DNA from 3 places in the Xenorhabdus sp. SGI 60 genome. Region 3 is predicted to be linked to each of the others. Evidence: predicted binding sites of a transcription regulator. Region 3 holds the regulator's gene; each other region holds the start of a gene.
The links. Region 3 encodes PurR, which represses purine synthesis genes. Its sites were predicted from a motif close to CANGCAAACGTTTGCNTG; they were not measured.

Region 1 (7,099 bases), 1.7 Mb from region 3:
AAGGGGATGTCGGTTCGGGGAAAACATTGGTGGCAGCGCTGGCAGCCGTTCGAGCCATTGTTCACGACAAGCAAGTGGCTCTGATGGCACCAACTGAACTTTTGGCAGAGCAACATGCCAATACCTTCCGCCAATGGCTTGAACCGCTCGGTATTCAGGTCGGTTGGTTGGCTGGCAAGCAGAAAGGTAAGGCGCGTCTGGCACAGCAAGAGGCGATAGCAAGCGGTCAAGTGAGCATGGTTGTCGGTACTCATGCCATATTTCAGGAGCAGGTAAAATTTGCAGGATTGGCACTGATTATCATTGATGAGCAACATCGATTCGGTGTTCATCAACGTCTGGCATTATGGGAAAAAGGACGCGAACAAGGCTTCCATCCCCATCAATTGATCATGACAGCGACCCCTATTCCACGCACATTGGCAATGACCGCCTACGCCGATCTGGATACCTCCGTCATTGATGAATTGCCACCAGGCCGAACGCCAGTCACCACCGTGGCCATCCCAGATACTCGCCGGAACGACATTATCCAACGTATCAAAAGCGCCTGTCTGGATGAAGGCCGTCAGGCTTACTGGGTGTGTACCCTGATCGAAGATTCGGAGGTACTGGAAGCACAAGCCGCACAGGCGACCAGCGAAGAGCTGACACTGGCGTTGCCTGAATTGAAAATTGGCTTAGTGCATGGGCGGATGAAACCGGCAGAAAAACAAGCCGTCATGGAGGCGTTCAAGCAAGGTGAAATACAATTGCTGGTTGCCACCACAGTCATTGAAGTCGGGGTGGATGTGCCTAATGCCAGCCTGATGATTATTGATAACCCCGAACGACTGGGATTGGCTCAGTTGCACCAGCTTAGAGGGCGCGTCGGGCGAGGAGCTATCGCTTCACACTGTGTCCTGCTTTATAAAACCCCATTGACCCATACAGCCAAAATTCGCCTGCAAGTTTTACGCGACAGCAATGATGGTTTTGTGATTGCCCAGAAAGATTTGGCGATCCGCGGGCCAGGTGAACTGCTGGGTACACGCCAAACAGGTAATGCAGAATTCAGGATCGCGGATTTATTGCGCGACCAAAGTATGCTGCCCGAAGTTCAGCGTATCGGCCGCTATATCCACCAGTATTATCCTGAACACGCCAAAGCGCTGATTGAGCGCTGGTTGCCGGATAGTTCCCAATACAGCCATGCTTAAGTTCCAGCCGCTGAGTATTTCAGCGGCATATTCGCCAAGATATCAGGCAAGACAAAAGTGTATTAATTTAACCTGCTACAGATGGGAACATCGGTAATAACAGATACAATTTGATGACGGTAGCATTAACGATATCAATAAAGAATGCCCCCACCATAGGTACGAGTAAGAATGCCACATGCGATGGCCCAAAACGGTCAGTGATTGCTTGCATATTCGCGATGGCTGTTGGTGTTGCACCTAAGCCAAAACCACAGTGACCGGCTGACAATACTGCCGCATCGAAATTCTTACCCATTATGCGATAAGTAACGAAAACAGCATACAAAGCCATAACCAAAGTCTGCACGGCAAGAATGATCAACATTGGCAGCGCAAGGGAAGCCAGTTGCCACAGTTTCAAGCTCATCAATGCCATTGCCAGGAACAGCGATAAACTGACGTTACCCAATACCGACACCGCTCGGTCAAATACCCGATAAAAACCAAGCAAAGATAGACCGTTACTAAGAATGACACCAACAAACAGGACACATACGAATGTCGGCAATTCAAAGGCCGTGCCTTGTAGCAGTTTCTCAATAAACCTACCCGCCAATAAGCAAATGGAAATCATAGCAATAGTTTCCACCATCACTAATGGTGTAATAAGCCGACCAGTATAAGGTTTTTCAAATGCCGTCGGCAGCTCGGTATCCTCAGCCCCCAACCCTGGCGTTTTGGTATTTTTCACCAACATGCGGGCAACCGGACCACCAATCAGGCCACCTAAAACCAGGCCAAATGTTGCACATGCCATTGCCACTTCTTTAGCATTTTCAAAGCCATAACGTTCAGTGAATACCTTGCCCCAAGCACCACCTGTTCCATGCCCACCAGATAGTGTAATGGAGCCTGCTAGCAATCCCATTAATGGATCAAGGCCAAGCATTTTCGCCAATGCGATGCCCACGGTGTTCTGTACAAATAACAGGCCAACAACCACGCAGACAAAAATGACCAAAGATTTTCCGCCGGCTTTCAGGCTGGCAAGGTTAGCGTTCAAGCCGATTGTGGCAAAGAACATCAACATGAGAGGCTCTTGGAGAGATAAATCAAAACTGACTTCCCAGCCTATAGATTGTTTAACTGCCAGCAGAACTAATGCAACCAATAATCCACCTGCGACTGGCTCCGGGATCGTATATTTCTCAAGGAATGGGACTGATTGTACGAGTTTTCTTCCTAGTAGCAAAACCAGTGTGGCAGCAACGAGCGTGCCATAAATATCCAGATGATACATTGATGTACCTCATCCATTGTTAATATTATGTGAACTTAATGTGACGTTATAATCATCCTATAAAAACGCCAAGAGCAGGTAAGGGTTGGATTAGAAATAAAATTACGCATAAACACAAGTTAAAACATTTAAAAATGTGACGGGATTGAACCGTAATTCATGATGAAAACTTAAAGCAAACGATTGCTTTAGTGATAAGAATCATTAAAATGCGCTTTTTGTCTATCTGGAATTTCACAACATGGTCAATTTACCCCGTGAATCCAATTCATCAGAAGTTCCCAATAAATCAAACAACGAACTGATCTATCGTCTGGAAGATAAGCCACCGCTTCCACATGCCTTATTTGCTGCATGCCAACATTTACTGGCCATGTTTGTGGCTGTTATTACGCCAGCGATGTTGATTTGCCAGGCTCTGGGACTTCCAGAACAGGATACCCAACGCATTATCAGTATGTCCCTGTTTGCTTCAGGTTTAGCATCACTGATTCAAATTCGCTCCTGGGGACCCATTGGCTCTGGGTTGCTTTCAATCCAAGGCACCAGCTTTAATTTCGTTGCCCCACTTATTATGGGTGGCCTGGCGTTGAAAAATGGCGGTGCGGATATTCCAACTATGATGGCAGCCCTGTTTGGTACACTGATGCTCGCTTCAATGACGGAAGTGCTGCTCTCACGAGTGTTACATTTGGCAAGACGGATCATTACCCCTCTGGTTTCCGGTATTGTGGTGATGGTTATTGGCTTATCGCTAATTCAAGTGGGATTAACTTCGATTGGTGGCGGTTATTCTGCGATTCAAAACGGCACATTTGGCGCACCTGAAAACTTGCTGCTGGCGGGAGTTGTTCTTGCGGTTATCGTATTGCTGAATCGCCAAAATAACCCTTACTTGCGTGTTGCTTCTCTGGTCATCGCCATGGCAGTGGGGTATCTGCTGGCCTGGTATATGGATAGGTTACCCGTTTCAATACCGCAAGAAGATGCATCAATCATCACAATTCCTTCGCCACTTTATTATGGCTTGTCTTTTGACTGGAATCTGTTGATCCCATTGATTCTGATTTTTATGGTGACATCACTGGAAACAATTGGTGATATCACAGCAACCTCAGATGTCTCCGAGCAACCTGTCAGCGGCCCACTTTACATAAAACGTATCAAGGGCGGTGTGCTGGCAAATGGTCTCAATTCTATGGTTTCAGCCGTGTTCAATACGTTTCCAAACTCCTGTTTTGGCCAGAACAATGGTGTGATCCAGCTAACTGGTGTTGCCAGTCGCCATGTCGGTTACATGATTGCTGCGATGCTGATTCTATTGGGGCTGTTTCCCGCCGTAGCGGGTTTTGTACAACATATTCCTGAGCCTGTTCTGGGAGGGGCAACGATTGTGATGTTTGGCACTATCGCCGCATCTGGTGTCAGAATTGTTTCCCGTGAGTCTCTGAATCGTCGTGCCATTATGATCATCGCACTGTCCCTGGCTGTGGGGTTAGGTGTTTCTCAACAACCATTGATTTTACAGTTTGCCCCTGATTGGGTGAAAAACTTACTCTCTTCAGGCATTGCCGCAGGTGGGTTAACCGCCATTCTGCTTAATCTCATTTTTCCCCAAGAAAAATAGTTAACAGCTTTTTGTATGATACTTTTCTCCCGCCTTACCCGCGGGAGTTTTCTTTTTTTGCCTAAAACATCTATTGAGTGCTTCTCTATTTTACGGCATAAAAGGGCTTCTATTGGAAGGTCACACTGTTGAGGTGAAATATGAGGTGGTTAGGGAAATTTTTTGTCACTCTTCTATTAGTGCTAATTTTAGCAATCATAGTTATCTATGTTGTTGCCCAGACGCATTGGGGAGCCAAACAGTTAAGCCAATGGCTCAGCAGACAAGGACATTATCAAGTCAGTATTGAAAGCATCAGCCATAGCTGGCTGCAACCTGCTACCATATCACTTAACCACATTGACATTCGCGATAAACAAAGTCCTTTCTTACTCAATACCGATACCATTAATCTCGATTTCAAATGGCAGCATTTACTGTCCCCCCAAAATCTCCATCGTCTGACATTGCAACAAGGGACATTGATACTGTCTGGAAATCAACTTCCTGCTCTTTTACAAACGGATATCCTGCAACTGAACCAGATGAATATTCAGCTAGAGAGTCCCAACACACGTATTCAGGGGGAGAATATCACGGGGGGCATTACTCCCTGGCGCCCTGCTGCGGGTAATCCATTTGGTAATGGAAAATATCAATTCAGTGCCAGTACGATCCGTTTAAATGATATATCTGTTGAAAATGCCGTTGTACAAGGCAGTTACCAGAATAAAGCCCTGACTATCGACTCTTTTGGCGCAACATTTTTGCGGGGCGCCATTTCTGGCGATGGTCAGCAATTGCCGGACGGCAGTTGGCGCTGGAATAATATCCTGCTCAGCGACATTCGCTGGCAAACCCCGATGACACTGAGCGACTTGAAAGAAAAAATCAGTCATCTGCCTGCTACTTATATCAAAGATCTCAATATCACTAATGCCAAACTGCATGGACAAAACTGGTCTGTTGATTATCTGGACAGCACCATCAAAAACTTAGGGTTAGTCAATGGCAGTTGGAACGCCGAAGATGGATTGATTGATTTTAATGCGATGAACATGACGTTGGATAATGCACAGTTCAGCGACACGCTTGGAAAATTCCGTTTTTCTGGAGATACCTTTACCATCGCAAGCCTGACAACCCACTATCAAAAAGGGCTGTTCAATATCCAGTCTCAATGGGATCGCAAAAGCCGGCTCCTTACCCTCAAAGAGAGTTCTGTAACAGGGCTGCTTTATGCTCTGCCACCAACATGGCTCGATTATTTCAAACAACCTGCACCAGAATGGATTTCAGGAGTAAAGCTCAATGATATTACTATCAATAATACGCTGCTGATTGATACCAATCCCCATTTCCCGTTCCAGCTCACCACCCTTGCAGCCCATATTGACAACCTGGATATCTTGAAAAATGGTAAGTGGGGATTATGGAATGGTCAGGCATCGCTACAAGCGGCTGCGGGAACATTTAACAAAATCGAAATAACCCGTCCTTATCTGCAACTGCACGCCACCGACGGCAAAACCACCATTGATAAATTGAATGGCTTTACCCGTGAAGGGCTGCTGCAAGTGACTGGTTCAGCGGAACAACAAACTGCTCATACGCCTTTTAACCTCAATTTCAAAGGGATGAATGCAGATTTGAACATCTTGCCACAATGGGGTTGGATACCGCTTAAAACTCAGGGAAAAGGCAATTTTTCACTCGCTATTACGGGAGATCTCTCCGCTGACAATGTGAAGGGAACAATAAACGGGACATTAGTTGCTGAAAATAAATCATCAGACAAAGAGTCACAATCTATTGAGCAAGGTTTGATCTCAACGAGCCGCTGTACCCCAACAGCACCCACTTCCGTAGATAATCCTGCTACGGAGAGTCAAACCTGCGCAAAAATCAAGCTTTAGTAAGACGTTCAGGAGGCAGGACGATATAAGTACCGGTGAACACACTACCTACGCCATGTTCACCGCTAACCTGCACTTCCAGCTTTACGCGTGCTTTATTGCCGCGGGCAAGACGGGCAAGATCACCGCTCATATTATTGAAATCCGCAGTTGCGCAGGGGCGCCCTGTAATCGGTTGCCGATAACGGATATTGGCATCCACCAAAATGATATCTCCCCCCAATTGGCGTTCCTGTAGCAACAACCAAATCAGCCCCCATGCCGTTAAAGTGGCCTGAGAAAACAAGCTACCTGCAAAAATAGTATGATGTGGATTCTGGTTTCCGGCTTCAGGCATGGTCGTGATGAAACGTTGCCCGGTATATTGAGTGATCCGCAGCCCCATCTTTTCACTCAGAGGAATGTGCTTATGCCATGCCTGTTGCAACTCTGCACACCAATCAGGGCGGTGCAAGATATCATCCAGGCTCACGATAGGTTTGATCATGAGAAAGTGGTTAATTGGTGATGTCTTAGCGCCATTGATCAAACCACGGTTTTGAAAGCCCAACTTGTCGAAGAAATCAACCGCGTTTTCCCGTGCGCTGCAAACAATTCGTTTCACACCTTCCTGTCTGGCTACAGATTCCAATGCCATCGCAATCAGTGTCCCCAAACCTTTTCGCTGTACATTGGGATGAACAGCCAGAAAACGAATAGCACCTTCATTATCCGCGTTGATGTATAAGCGCCCAACCGCCAGCGGATTACCCTGTTCATCCACCACCATTTGGTGATGGGCCATCGAATCGTAACCGTCTTTCTCTGATCCGACGGGCTGGTGAAGCGGTTTACGCAGCATCTGCCAACGAAATTGGTAATAGGTGTCCAACTCTTGTTCTGTTTGAGGTACTCTCAGATGGTACATAGAAACAACCCCTTTCTTGAAACACATCATACTTGCAACCAGAAAGTTACCGGCCCGTCATTTATCAAACTGACTTTCATGTCTGCCGCAAATTTCCCCGTTTCTGTTTTTACACCAGTTGCACGGCACTGTTCAACAAAATCGCGATAAAGCTCTTCGGCTTTTTGTGGTTCAGCACCGCCAGAAAAG
Region 2 (7,099 bases), 560 kb from region 3:
TTTAATTTGACATTTTTGAATAGTGGCAGGGATGTTCGGTCATCACGAGGAATATTATGGAGTTTTTGACTCATTTTGTTGATTTTGCGAAATTCATTGTCGATTTTATTTTACACATTGATGCCCATTTAGCTGAATTAGTTGCCAGTTATGGTAATTGGGTTTATGGCATCCTATTTCTGATTATATTTTGTGAAACAGGTTTAGTGGTCACGCCATTTTTGCCAGGGGATTCCTTGCTGTTCGTGGCTGGCGCACTATCTGCATTAGATTCCAATGATCTGAATGTACACATCATGGTGGCTTTGATGATTACGGCCGCGATTATTGGTGATGCTATAAACTATACCATTGGCAGAATTTTTGGTGAGAAATTATTTACCAATCCAAATTCAAAGATTTTTCGCCGTAGTTATTTAAATAAAACCCATGAGTTTTATGAAAAACATGGTGGAAAAGCAATAATCTTGGCTCGATTTGTGCCAATTATTAGAACGTTTGCACCGTTTGTTGCAGGAATGGGGAAAATGTCTTACCGCCACTTTGCTGCTTATAATGTCATCGGTGCATTTATCTGGGTGCTATTATTCACTTATGCCGGTTATTTATTTGGTGATATGCCAGTTATACAGCAAAATCTGAAATTATTGATTGTTGCCATTATTTTTATTTCTATTCTGCCAGGCATTATAGAAATTTGGCGTCATCGCCGCGCTGCATCGAAAAAAGCAACAAGCAGTGCAGTAGATAAATAGAAGATAGATAAATCGACAACCGTAAACAGGTTTGAGCAGTTTTTTATCCACACTGCAATGGCATTGTGGTTTAATGGCACGTAAAACAAAAGCTGGCAGCAGCCAGATTCAGACGGAAAGGTTCATTAATGAGCTGGATTGAAAAGATTCTAAATAAAAGCAAAATTATACAAACTCGTAAGGCAAGTATCCCTGAAGGAGTTTGGACAAAATGCGACAGTTGCAGTCAAGTACTTTATCGTGCTGAATTAGAGCGTAACCTTGAAGTGTGTCCAAAATGCGACCACCATATGCGTATTTTAGCCCGTAAGAGATTGCATTCATTTTTGGATGAAGGCACTGGCACAGAATTAGGCAGTGAGCTGGAACCCAAAGATATCCTGAAATTTCGCGATACCAAAAAATATAAAGATCGCTTAGTTGCAGCCCAGAAGCAGACGCAAGAAAAAGATGCACTCATCGTTATGAAAGGTAAGCTGCATGATATGCCAATTGTGGCCGGTGCCTTTGAGTTCAATTTCATGGGCGGTTCAATGGGTTCTGTGGTTGGCGCTCGTTTTGTGCGTGCTGTTGAACAGGCTCTGGAAGACAATTGTCCATTTGTCTGTTTTACTTCCAGTGGCGGGGCACGTATGCAGGAAGCATTGATGTCACTGATGCAGATGGCAAAAACCAGTGCAGCGCTGGCAAAAATGCAACATCGTGGTTTGCCTTATATTTGTGTGTTGACCAACCCAACAATGGGTGGGGTAACGGCAAGTATGGGGATGCTGGGTGATATCAATATCGCTGAACCTAAGGCATTGATTGGCTTCGCTGGTCCTCGTGTCATCGAGCAGACAGTGCGTGAAAAATTGCCGGAAGGTTTCCAGCGTAGTGAATTCCTGCTGGAGAAAGGTGCGATTGATATGATCGTGCGTCGTCCAGACATGCGCGATAAAGTTGCCAGCCTGCTTGCCATGTTGACCCACAAACCCCATCCGGGCACAAAAGCAGAGCCAATAGAAGCAATCGTTGTTGATTCTGCTGATGTCGAAGCTGATATAAACATCACTCCTAATAAAGAAGATGTCTGATATTTCACAAATTCCTCAAGCCACGTCGTCACTCATGACGTGGCTTTCCTATCTGGGAAACCTGCATACCAAAGCCATTGATATGGGGCTTGAACGTGTGGGTAAACTGGGTCGCCAGTTAGGCTTATTGAAACCGGCTCCAAAAGTTATCACGGTATCAGGCACCAATGGCAAGGGAACCACATGCCATGCCCTGGAATCTGTTTTTCTGGCCGCAGGGCTTAAAGTCGGCGTGTACAGTTCCCCGCATTTAGTACGCTACACCGAGAGGGTGCGTATTCAGGGAAAAGAACCCGCGGAACAAGATTTCTGCCGTGTATTTGCAGCGATTGAAGCCCAGCGTGGCGACATCTCATTAACCTATTTTGAATATGGGACGTTGGCTGCATTACAGCTTTTTAAAGAAGCTTCTCTTGATGTTGTGATTTTGGAAGTTGGGCTGGGTGGACGTTTGGATGCCACCAATATCGTTGATGCCGATATTGCCGCAATCACCAGTATTGCACTGGATCATACGGATTGGTTGGGAGCAGATCGCGAACACATTGGCCGTGAAAAAGCGGGCATTTTCCGCCGTGGACATTTTGCGGTGGTGGGTGAACCTGAGATGCCTCACTCAATTGCTGAAGTTGCGGATGAATTGGGGACTAAGCTCTTTCGCCGTGGCGTTGACTGGCATTTCTCACAGCATGAAAATAGCTGGAACTGGCGAAGCGATAAGCAACAATTCAATGAGTTACCTTTACCTAATTTGCCGTTAGCAAATGCTGCAACTGCAATGGGGGTGATCGATTGCTTGTTGCAGCAGGATGACAACGTCAGCCGGGCTATTGATGAACAAGCAATCCATGCAGGGCTAAGAAATGCTCAATTACCGGGGCGTTTCCAAATTGTCAGGGAAAATCCGCTGGTCATTTTGGATGTGGCCCATAATCCACATGCTGCGGGCTATCTGGTGCAAAAACTGGCAGAATGGCCTCGCTCACCAGACAGTAAGATCCGTGGTGTGGTTGGCATGTTGGGAGATAAAGACATAGCAGGTACACTTGCCTGTCTTTCTCAACAAATTGATGAATGGTATTGCGCATCATTGCATGAACTAAGGGGAGCAGAAGCCGACGTACTGTCTGAACATCTTGTGCAGGCGCGGACATTTCCCGAAGTAAAAACAGCCTGGCAGCAGGCAATGGAAGATGCATCAGTGCAAGATATTATCGTGGTTTGTGGCTCTTTCCACACGGTCGCACATGTCATGGAAGCACTGGAGGAGGGCAAGGAAAGTGGCCAGTAAATTCCAAAATCGCTTGGTTGGCGCCATTGTTCTTGTTGCATTGGGTGTCATTGTCCTGCCTATGATTTTTGATGGCGATAAGAAATATAACGAAGATCAATTTGCTTCGATTCCTTTGGTGCCAAAACCGGGTGATGAAGAGGATATTGATTCGATCCCCACCATTGACACAAAACATGCCGTCTACACCGCCTGAGGGTGCTGCGGAAGCAATGCAATCACAGGAGCAAGAGCCAGATATAGATATGCTGACTCGGCCATCGCCTTCAGAGCCAATAACAGCACCTCCCTGTCACGCAAGATCCTAAAACAGTGGTGCAACCTGAGTCATCTTCTCAACAGAAAGCGGCAACTAAACCACAGGTTAAACCGGAACCTCGCATTGAAAGCAAGCCAGAAACTAAACCTAAACCGAAGCCAACCGAGCAAGCCCCTCAGGCAACGGCATATGTTGTTCAGCTTGGCGCATTAAAAAATGCGGACAAAGTTGGTGAAATAGTGGCAAGGCTGCGTCTTTCCGGGCACCAGGTATATACAGTGCCTTCTTCTCCGGTACAGGGACAGTTAACCCGGATTTATGTAGGGCCGAATGCATCAAGGCAGGCATTGGAGTCTATTTTGTCCGAATTAAGAAAACTTACGGGATTACAAGGGCAGATCAAAAATTATAAGCCATAATCTGATTGGCACAGCAAATGCGGTTTGTTTACCTGCCGAAAATTATTTTCAGTAGAGTGATGAATCTACTACGCAAACGTTTTCGTTTTCTGTTAGAATGCGCCCGACCTGAATGTCGGGAGCCTGTTTTTGGATTAAAATATGGTCTGGATTGATTATACGATCATTGCCATCATTGGTTTCTCGGCACTGGTTAGCTTGATTCGGGGTTTTGTTCGCGAAGCGCTCTCCCTGATAACGTGGGGCTGTGCTTTCTTTGTTGCAAGCCACTTTTATACTTATTTGGCGGCTTATTTTACCCGCCTTGAGGATGAACTGGTGCGCAATGGGGTAGCGATTGCTATCTTATTTATTGCAACACTGATTGTTGGCGCGGTAGTAAACTATGTCATTGGTTCACTTGTTCAGCGAACGGGCCTGTCAGGCACTGATCGGGTCCTGGGGATCTGCTTTGGCGCCTTGCGTGGTGTCTTGGTGGTGTCTGCCATTTTGTTTATTGCGGACTCTTTCACGCCACTGCCCAAAAGTCAGGATTGGCAACAATCACAACTGATCCCACAGTTTAGTCAAATTATCAGGTGGTTTTTTGACTACCTACAAAGTGCGTCGAGTTTCCTGCCGGAGAGATAACGCTCTCCGCTTGGCTGATGAGGAAAGGCTACATGTGCGGTATTGTCGGTATCGTCGGTTATACACCGGTTAACCAGTCGATTTATGATGCATTGACGGTGCTTCAGCACCGTGGACAAGATGCAGCAGGTATTGCAACTATTGATGGTAACAATGAGTTTCGTTTACGTAAGGCTAATGGATTGGTCAAAGATGTGTTTGAAACACGGCACATGTTACGTTTACAGGGAACCGTCGGCATTGGACATGTCCGTTATCCTACGGCGGGTAGTTCCAGTGCATCTGAAGCGCAGCCCTTTTATGTGAATTCTCCTTTTGGTATCACGTTGGCACATAACGGCAATCTGACAAACGCACATGAATTGAAAAAAATGCTGTTTGAAAATGCCCGCCGTCATGTCAACACCACCTCAGATTCTGAAATTCTACTGAATATTTTTGCCAATGAACTAGCCCAATTTCCTGATTTCCCCTTAGAGCCTGATGATATTTTCTCGGCAGTTTCAAAAATGCACAAAAAAATTCGTGGCGCTTATGCTTGTATTGCCATGATTATTGGGCATGGGGTGGTGGCTTTTCGTGATCCACATGGCATTCGTCCTCTGGTGCTGGGAAAGAAAACACGGGAAGATGGTCGCAATGAATACATGGTGGCATCGGAAAGTGTGGCGTTGGATACATTGGGTTTTGAGTTCCAGCGTGATGTGGCTTCTGGGGAAGCGATTTATATCACTGAAAACGGGCAACTGTTTACTCGCCAGTGCGCAGAAAATCCGTCATTAACACCTTGTTTGTTCGAATTTGTCTATTTCGCTCGCCCGGATTCTTTTATTGACAAGGTTTCGGTATATAACGCCCGGTTGCGGATGGGGCGGAAATTGGGGGAAAAAATTGCCCGTGAATGGGAAGACTTACATATTGATGTCGTTATTCCCGTACCGGAAACCTCTTGTGATATCGCCCTGGAAATCGCCCATATTCTGGATAAACCCTATCGTCAGGGATTTGTCAAAAACCGTTATGTAGGGCGTACCTTTATCATGCCTGGTCAGCAAGAGCGACGTAAATCCGTTCGTCGTAAACTGAATGCTAATCGCGCTGAATTCCGGGGTAAAAATGTTTTGCTGGTGGATGATTCCATCGTGCGTGGAACCACTTCTGAACAGATTGTTGAACTGGCGCGTGAAGCGGGCGCTAAGAAAGTCTATTTTGCTTCGGCGGCACCGGAAGTTCGCTTCCCGAATGTTTATGGTATTGATATGCCGAATGCCAATGAACTGATTGCTCACGGCCGGGAAGTGGATGAAATTCGTCAGATCATTGGTGCCGATGCCCTGATATACCAAAACCTCCACGATCTTGTCCAGGCTGTCCGGGAAGAAAACCCGGATATTGAAAAATTCGAATGCTCCGTATTCGATGGTATCTATGTCACGAAAGACATTGACCAGTGTTACCTCGACTATCTGGAAAACCTGCGCAAAGATGATGCCATGAAAGTGCGTGGCCAGAGCGAAATAGAGGATCTGGAAATATATAATGAAGGATAATATTGTTATTATCATGAAGTTATAGCCAGAATCTCAGGGGAAAACATGAAAAAATTGATTGTCGGGCTGACCGGCGCGAGTGGTGCGATTTATGGTGTCAGGTTGCTGCAAGTTTTGCGGCCAATAGAAGGCATTGAAACGCATTTAGTGATCAGTCAATCAGCCCGGCAGACTCTGGCATTGGAGACGGACTATACGTTGCGGGATGTACAGACTTTGGCCGATGTTGTACATGACAATCGTGATATTGCCGCATCCATTTCCTCTGGCTCTTTTAAGACATTGGGTATGGTGATTTTGCCTTGCTCCATAAAAACCCTATCAGGAATTGTACATAGTTACACTGACGGCTTAATTACCCGTGCCGCCGATGTTGTTTTGAAAGAAAAGCGCAAGCTAGTGCTGGGGGTGAGGGAAACTCCCTTGCACTTGGGGCACTTGAGATTAATGACGCAGGCAGCAGAAATTGGGGCGGTGATCATGCCACCTGTTCCGGCATTTTATCATCGTCCTGAACATATTCAGGGTATCATCGACCAGACAGTGAACCGGGTACTTGATCAGTTCGATATTGACCTGCCAGAAGATCTATTTAGCCGTTGGCAGGGGGTCAAGCCCATTGGATATGGCATGTAAGTTGAGTCAATATGCTGTTGTGAGGAGACCACAACAGCATATCGTTTATTGCCTTATATTTGTTCAGGCTATATAAGCATTGTCCTTTTCCTCTATTATATTTTGCAAGGCTTCTTCCAGTTGAAAATAACGGAAACCAAATCCGGCTTCTTCCAGTCTTTTGGGAATGGCTTGTTGACCACCTAAGACTAACTCAGCGGCTTCTCCCATCATTACTTTTAACACAAATGCAGGAATGCGCATAAAGGCAGGACGATGTAATACAGTTGCGAGTGTGGCACTAAACAGCTCATTATGAACAGGGTAAGGAGATGTCATATTAAAGGGGCCATGGAGATCAGGTGATACCAGCAGGTAATAAATACCATTGACCATGTCGTCAATGTGTATCCACGGCATATACTGCTTGCCAGTGCCGATTGCTCCCCCTAAACCTAACCGGAACAGTGGCAACATTTTTTGCAGTGCGCCCCCTTTGGGAGC
Region 3 (7,099 bases):
CCGTCATTGCATTCGTTGAAGATCCTGATGGCTATAAGATTGAACTCATCGAAAATTCAAGTGCCAGCCATGCATTAGGCAACTAACTCTATCAATAACTATCGAGTTATAGCTAGAAATTATTTAAATACCTAAATAAGGGCATCTTGCCCTTTAATTCCCCACCGAATAAGCATTACTTCTGCAAGACATACCAAATTTTGTCATAATACCCACTATTCCAGAGTTAAAAATAGAATCCTGAAGCTAAGAACTGAAAATCAGATGCCTAATCAAAATGATCAAAATATGCTAAGTGGGCGCTTTCGTGGCTACTATCCCGTTGTCATTGATGTCGAAACCGCTGGTTTTAATGCGCGTACAGACGCTTTACTTGAAATTGCTGCTATTACTTTAAAAATGGATGAAGAGGGTTGGCTAACACCTGCCAATACACTGCATTTTCATATCGAGCCTTTTGAAGGGGCTAATCTTGATCCTGCCGCTCTCGCTTTCACTGGCATTGATCCTACAAACCCCTTGCGAGGAGCTGTCAGTGAATATACTGCCTTGCACGCAATTTTTAAAATGATCCGCAAAGGCATGAAAGACACGAATTGTAACCGTGCAATTATGGTCGCCCATAATGCCAATTTTGATCACAGTTTTGTCATGGCTGCTGCTGACCGTGCTGGTTTGAAACGCAACCCATTCCATCCGTTCGCTACTTTTGATACCGCTGCACTCAGTGGCCTGGTTCTTGGCCAGACAATTCTTGCCAAAGCTTGTATCACAGCGGAAATTCCGTTTGACAGCAATCAGGCCCATAGCGCCCTTTATGATACTGATCGAACTGCCCTGCTTTTCTGTGAACTGGTTAATCGCTGGAAACGGCTAGGTGGTTGGCCGCTTCCATCTGCTGATACAGCCAACTGCGGATCCTAAAAAAGCAAGCCCCATACCGATTAAAGTATGGGGCTATGAAAAGGCGCCATCATTCAGATGAATGACTGACCTTATTCCTGCTCACGATATTTATCAGCAGTTTCTTTGATCAGTGTTTGTAATTCACCACGTTGGTACATTTCAACAAGGATGTCACAACCTCCCACCAACTCACCATCAACCCAAAGTTGAGGAAAAGTCGGCCAATTTGCATATTTAGGCAATTGAGCACGGATATCTGGATTTTGCAGAATATCCACATATGCAAAACGTTCACCACAAGCTGATATAGCTTGAACTGCCTGAGCAGAGAAGCCACAGTTTGGTAGTTTCGGGGAGCCTTTCATGTACAGCAGAATTGGGTTTTCTCTGATCTGACGTTCGATTTTTTCAATGACTGTATCAGCCGTTGTATCAGTAACCGTGTTAGTATTTGCATTAATGTTCGTCATATTTGCTTCCTTAAAAACTGCAAGCGCTATTTATCAGCATAAGATAAAGATTGATTCAGAATACCACTTTCTACGCTAATTTTTCTACCGTGAACTTTATATGGCAAATTTTTGCCATGATTTGCAGCAATTGATCATCAGTTATTTTCATTCCAACTGACTGTATCTAATCCATGTTAAGTTCAGTTCTGCACCAGTTCGCAGCTCAATAGCATCTTTTTCCCTGTTATTTAGCAGAAAAGTTGTTAAGATAATTATCAAAATAGTAACACGATAATAAGCTTAAATTTGCCCTGCCCATGGTTAGTGTCTAAGCCATGGTTTGCGGAGCCAAAAACCCGATATTAAAAAGGAGCATGCAATGTCTTTTGAATTACCCGCATTACCTTATGCCAAAGATGCCCTGGAACCACACATTTCTGCAGAAACTCTGGAATATCACTACGGCAAACATCACAACGCTTATGTTGTAAACCTGAATAATCTGATTAAAGATACTGAATTTGCCGGAAAATCGCTGGAAGAAATTATCAAAACTTCTGAAGCTGGCATTTTCAATAACGCAGCACAAGTTTGGAACCATACTTTCTACTGGCATAGCCTGTCACCAAATGGTGGGGGCGAACCCACCGGAAAAGTTGCAAATGCTATCAACAATGCTTTCGGTTCTTTTGCTGAGTTCAAACAGCAGTTCACCGACGCAGCCCTGAAAAACTTTGGTTCAGGCTGGACTTGGTTAGTCAAGAAAGTTGATGGCACTCTGGCTATTGTTAACACTTCAAATGCAGCAACCCCACTGACTGGCGAAGATAAGCCAGTACTGACTGTTGACGTTTGGGAGCACGCATATTACATCGATTACCGCAATGCACGCCCTCAATATTTGGAGCACTTCTGGGCTCTGGTAAACTGGAAATTTGTTGAAGAAAACCTGGCTTAATAAGATTCATTCTTATACTAACCTGAAATAATAAGGGCAGGTTTTCCTTCATTCGCGGAATTCCGCATGCCGGAGAACCCGCCCTTAATGTAAGTGAGACTACAAATTCTTCTTTTAGATCTTGATCAGATCAGACAGAGGCTTGCCAGAAAAACAATCATGATTAATGCACTACAGGCAGCCAACAATCCCAGCTTCAGATCTGTATCCATAGAACATCCTCAATGTGAAAATTAAGACACCTCAACATCCTAAATTTTAAGCAGTTATTTTCCATATATCGAAAAACCCTACCGCGATATTTAATCCATACTCTTTATAGCATCGATTATTGCTTTCACTTTTGAGCTAGATCAGACAAAATTCAAGGTTTACCGCTAAATTATTGCCAACCATCACCCTGTATATAAATATATTGGCAAACGATTAACAAATAGCTATACCCGACAAGAAAGATAAAGGGTATATAAATTAGACCAGAAGGTCAGGAGTCCTTTTTTCATGGCAACGATTAAAGATGTGGCTAAACGCGCTGGTGTTTCGACCACAACCGTATCCCATGTTATCAATAAAACCCGTTTCGTCGCCGAAGATACCAAGGCCGCAGTCTGGGCCGCTATTAAAGAATTGAACTATTCTCCCAGTGCCGTTGCCCGCAGCTTGAAAGTTAACCACACCAAATCCATTGGATTGCTGGCAACATCAAGTGAAGCACCATACTTTGCTGAGATCATAGAGTCGGTTGAAAATAGCTGCTATAGCAAAGGTTATACACTGATTTTATGTAATTCTCATAACAACCTTGATAAACAGAAAGCTTATCTCGCAATGCTGGCGCAAAAACGGGTAGATGGTTTGCTGGTAATGTGTTCAGAATACCCTGAGCAACTTTTGAGTATGCTGGAAGGCTATCGTAATATTCCTATGGTGGTCATGGATTGGGGAGAATCCAGAGGCGATTTTACCGATGCAATTATTGATAATGCCTTTCATGGTGGTTACCTGGCTGGCCGTTATCTCATTGAACGTGGTCATCGTGATATTGCATCTATTCCTGGGTCATTGGCAAGAAATACGGGGGGGGGCCGCCATCAAGGTTTCCTCAAAGCACTAAAAGAAGCCAATATCGCTATTCGGGATGAGTGGATTGTACAAGGTGATTTTGAACCTGAGTCCGGTTATCAAGCTATGTACAAGATCCTGAATCAAAAACATCGCCCAACCGCTGTTTTTTGTGGTGGAGATGTCATGGCTATGGGAGCAATTTGTGCAGCCGATGAGTTGGGATTGCGCGTTCCACAAGACATTTCAATCATCGGTTATGATAATATTCGTAATGCCCGCTATTTTACGCCAGCATTGACAACCATCCACCAACCCAAAGAGCGTTTAGGGCAAATGGCCTTTTCAATGCTACTGGACAGGATCGTCAATAAACGTGAGGATGCTCAAACTATCGAAGTCCACCCACGCCTTGTTGAACGGCGCTCAGTTGCAGATGGACCTTTTATCGATTATCGCCGCTGACAGTTAATTTTCTTGCAGCCATTCGGCATTAAGCGTTTCGCTATCCCCCAGATAATCAAGTAACCAGCTTAATGCCGGTGAATGGCTTTTTTGCGACCATGTCAGGCAGCATGGGCTGTCAGGCAATGGTTGTTCAAGTTCAAGTGTAATCAGCTTGCCTTTACGGATCAGCGGTTGCGCTCGGTGTTTGGGCACCATGCCTACACACAATCCATCCATCAAGCAGCTTAATCCAACATCCCAATCGGGAACAATCAACCTCCGCTGATTATCCAAAGCCCATGTATCACGTTTAGGTAAGCTGCGCGCGGTGTCTTCAAGACATAAACTGGGATAAGGCCGCATTTGATCATCATTCAATTTTTCCGATATTACTGCCAGTTCGTGTTCAGGACTGGCTACACACAGCCAAGGCATAAACCCCATATCCCTGAAGCTATATCGCTCGCCCACGGGGGAAGCACGTGTCGCGCCAATGGCGACATCCACTCGTTCATCCACCAAAGCATCCCATACGCCATTGAAAACTTCTGGATAGATAAGTAACTCAATATCTGGAAAATGGCGATAAAAATCCAAAATTAGCCGAAGCGTTCGTTCTGGTTTTACTACCTGATCAACCGCAATACTAAATTGCCCCCGCCAACCGTTGGCAACCTGTTGGCACTGGTGCCTAGTGTGATTCATTTTTTTGATAACAGAACGCGCTTCTTTGACAAAAATTGCCCCCGCTTCCGTTAAATCGACATCACGATGACGACGTTCAAACAGAGGTACTGCCAGCCATTCTTCAAGCTGTTTTACCGTATAGCTGACAGCAGAAGGCACACGATGGAGTTCTGATGCAGCCGCGCTGAAACTTCCTGTTCTGGCAACAGCATCAACGACTTCCAGAGAGTATTCAGACCACATATATCTTCCTTTCAATTTTTTTCACAGCATGGTGCAAATATTACCGTTTCACAAGTAAAAATCATGCTATATAAAATAAGCCAAATATTTCCTTACTCACTCCACTACAAAACCTAATTATTAACACAATGACAACAAATAAAAACTCCCTTCCATTTATGTCTTATCTCGCAGGCTTAAGCATGCTAGGCTATTTGGCCATTGATATGTATCTGCCCGCTTTTGATACAATGAAAGCAGAATTAGGTACATCAACTAACGCCATCAGTGCGAGCCTTAGCATTTTTCTTGCCGGATTTGCTTTTGCCCAACTTTTATGGGGTCAATTGTCTGACCGTTTGGGCAGAAAACCTGTTCTTATTATCGGCCTATTCCTGTTTTCCATTAGTTGTTTAGGTATGCTTTGGATAACAGACCCGATCCAGTTATTGGTATTGAGATTTATGCAAGCGGTTGGTGTTTGTTCTGCTGCGGTGACCTGGCAGGCTTTAGTCGTCGATAGATATGATGCAGAGCGTACCAAACGTGTTTTTGCCATGATCATGCCTTTGGTTGCTCTTTCCCCTGCTCTTGCTCCTTTGTTGGGCGCATGGTTATTAACGCATAATGGTTGGAGAATCATTTTCCTTGTTTTAATGATCGTAGCGATCTTGCTGTTAATACCAACATTTTTTCTGACCAATAAACGCACCAATATCGAAACCCATGCCGATAAAAAGGTAGTTTCTTTCTTTACGTTATTCACTTCCCCAGTTTTTAACGGAAATGTACTGATCTATGCATCTTGCAGTGCAGGTTTTTTTGCCTGGCTAACGGGTTCACCAACAATTTTGAAAGATATGGGTTATGATCCTACCGATATTGGCTTAAGTTATATTCCCCAAACTCTGGCATTTATGATTGGCGGGTATGGTTGCCGTATCTTACTGGAAAAAGTAAAAAGTGAAACGGTATTCCCATTTCTGTTGGTGGGCTATGCTGTAAGCATGATCATTATTTGTTTGATTTCCATATTAAGTGAACCTTCATTTATAGCCATTCTTATTCCTTTTTGTGTAATGGCGGCAATGAATGGTGCATCCTATCCAATTGCAGTAGCAAATGCTCTGTCTGTTTATCCACAGGATAGTGGTAAAGCGGCTGCATTACAAAATGCCCTGCAATTGGGCCTCTGTTTTGTTGCCAGTATGATCGTTTCTCTATTTATGGAATACCCTCTTTTATCGACGACAACAATCATGGCACTTACGGTTGTCCCCATGGCTATCGGTTATTGGCTGCAAAAACAAGGTGTTGAAAAAAGTCACCAAGCATAAATACAATAATTTTCCAAAAAAATAATAGTTAAGAACATTATTATCTAAAGGTTACGCCATTATGTGACCTTTAGATGATTGTTTAAATACCATTTCACTCATATACTCATACGGATTCATTATTCTAAAAACTCGGAATTTGAGGTCTTTCAGAGCATTGACGCTCTATTTAATTTCAGGATGAATAGGCAATATGTGCTTTTCAATGCAATTTCTATATTATTTTCAAACAAACCTTCGAGGTTTTATATAATAAAAATCAGCTACAAAGTGACACCTCAAAATTCCATCACACAAATGTTGGAGAGTATATGAGTTCGTCTTTCGTTGAAGGTAAAAAAATAATCACTGATCCTTGGCATAGGATCGCCCATGAATTGCTTCAGGAAACTGATATTGATATCAATGGCAAGCGCCCTTTCGACATACGTATTAAAAATCCTGACTTCTATAAGCGCGTATTGAAAGAAGGCTCCTTGGGTCTGGGTGAGAGTTATATGGATGGCTGGTGGGAATGTGATCGCCTTGATATTTTCTTTTACAAAGTATTACGGGCAGGTTTAGAACATCGTATTCCTAAAAATGTCAAAGATATCTTCAAGATAATTATCTCTCGTATATTTAATTTACAATCTCCCAAGCGTGCCTGGATTGTAGGTGAGGAACATTATAATTTAGGCAATGACCTGTTTACTCGGATGCTTGATCCTCACATGCAATATTCTTGCGGTTATTGGAAAGATGCCAACACACTGGAAGAAGCACAATCCCATAAGCTGCGCCTGATTTGCGAAAAACTACAACTGTCTCCGGGTATGACTTTATTGGATATCGGTTGTGGATGGGGAGGTTTGGCCGCCTATGCGGCAGAAAACTACGGAGTATCTGTCACAGGAGTAACAATTTCAGCCGAGCAACAGAAGTATGCACAGGAACGTTGCAAGGATCTAAATGTAAAAATTATCCTTGAAGATTACCGAAACCTTAATCTTCAATTTGATCGCGTTGTATCTGTCGGCATGTTTGAG

Region 1: the regulator PurR is predicted to act here: its motif matches at 2,654-2,671, upstream of gltS (sodium/glutamate symporter).
Region 2: the regulator PurR is predicted to act here: its motif matches at 3,870-3,887, upstream of cvpA (colicin V production protein).

Annotation. Positions count from the first base shown of each region.
Region 1 is NZ_CP196860.1:161,055-168,153, reverse strand. Features, by position in the region: gene recG (ATP-dependent DNA helicase RecG) at 1-1,199, shown strand, start outside; gene gltS (sodium/glutamate symporter) at 1,267-2,481, opposite strand; gene ACSJJG_RS00745 (uracil-xanthine permease family protein) at 2,723-4,108, shown strand; gene ACSJJG_RS00740 (translocation/assembly module TamB domain-containing protein) at 4,249-6,003, shown strand; gene fabY (fatty acid biosynthesis protein FabY) at 5,993-6,910, opposite strand; gene dtd (D-aminoacyl-tRNA deacylase) at 6,937-7,099, opposite strand, start outside.
Region 2 is NZ_CP196860.1:1,336,952-1,344,050, forward strand. Features, by position in the region: gene truA (tRNA pseudouridine(38-40) synthase TruA) at 1-10, shown strand, start outside; gene ACSJJG_RS06585 (DedA family protein) at 57-755, shown strand; gene accD (acetyl-CoA carboxylase, carboxyltransferase subunit beta) at 884-1,831, shown strand; gene folC (bifunctional tetrahydrofolate synthase/dihydrofolate synthase) at 1,824-3,122, shown strand; partial or broken gene dedD (cell division protein DedD) at 3,112-3,800, shown strand; gene cvpA (colicin V production protein) at 3,942-4,430, shown strand; gene purF (amidophosphoribosyltransferase) at 4,463-5,980, shown strand; gene ACSJJG_RS06615 (UbiX family flavin prenyltransferase) at 6,026-6,616, shown strand; gene ACSJJG_RS06620 (TIGR01777 family oxidoreductase) at 6,680-7,099, opposite strand, start outside.
Region 3 is NZ_CP196860.1:1,901,343-1,908,441, reverse strand. Features, by position in the region: gene gloA (lactoylglutathione lyase) at 1-86, shown strand, start outside; gene rnt (ribonuclease T) at 265-924, shown strand; gene ACSJJG_RS09140 (Grx4 family monothiol glutaredoxin) at 996-1,376, opposite strand; gene sodB (superoxide dismutase [Fe]) at 1,738-2,316, shown strand; gene purR (HTH-type transcriptional repressor PurR) at 2,818-3,843, shown strand; gene punR (DNA-binding transcriptional activator PunR) at 3,847-4,755, opposite strand; gene punC (purine nucleoside transporter PunC) at 4,884-6,071, shown strand; gene cfa (cyclopropane fatty acyl phospholipid synthase) at 6,383-7,099, shown strand, end outside.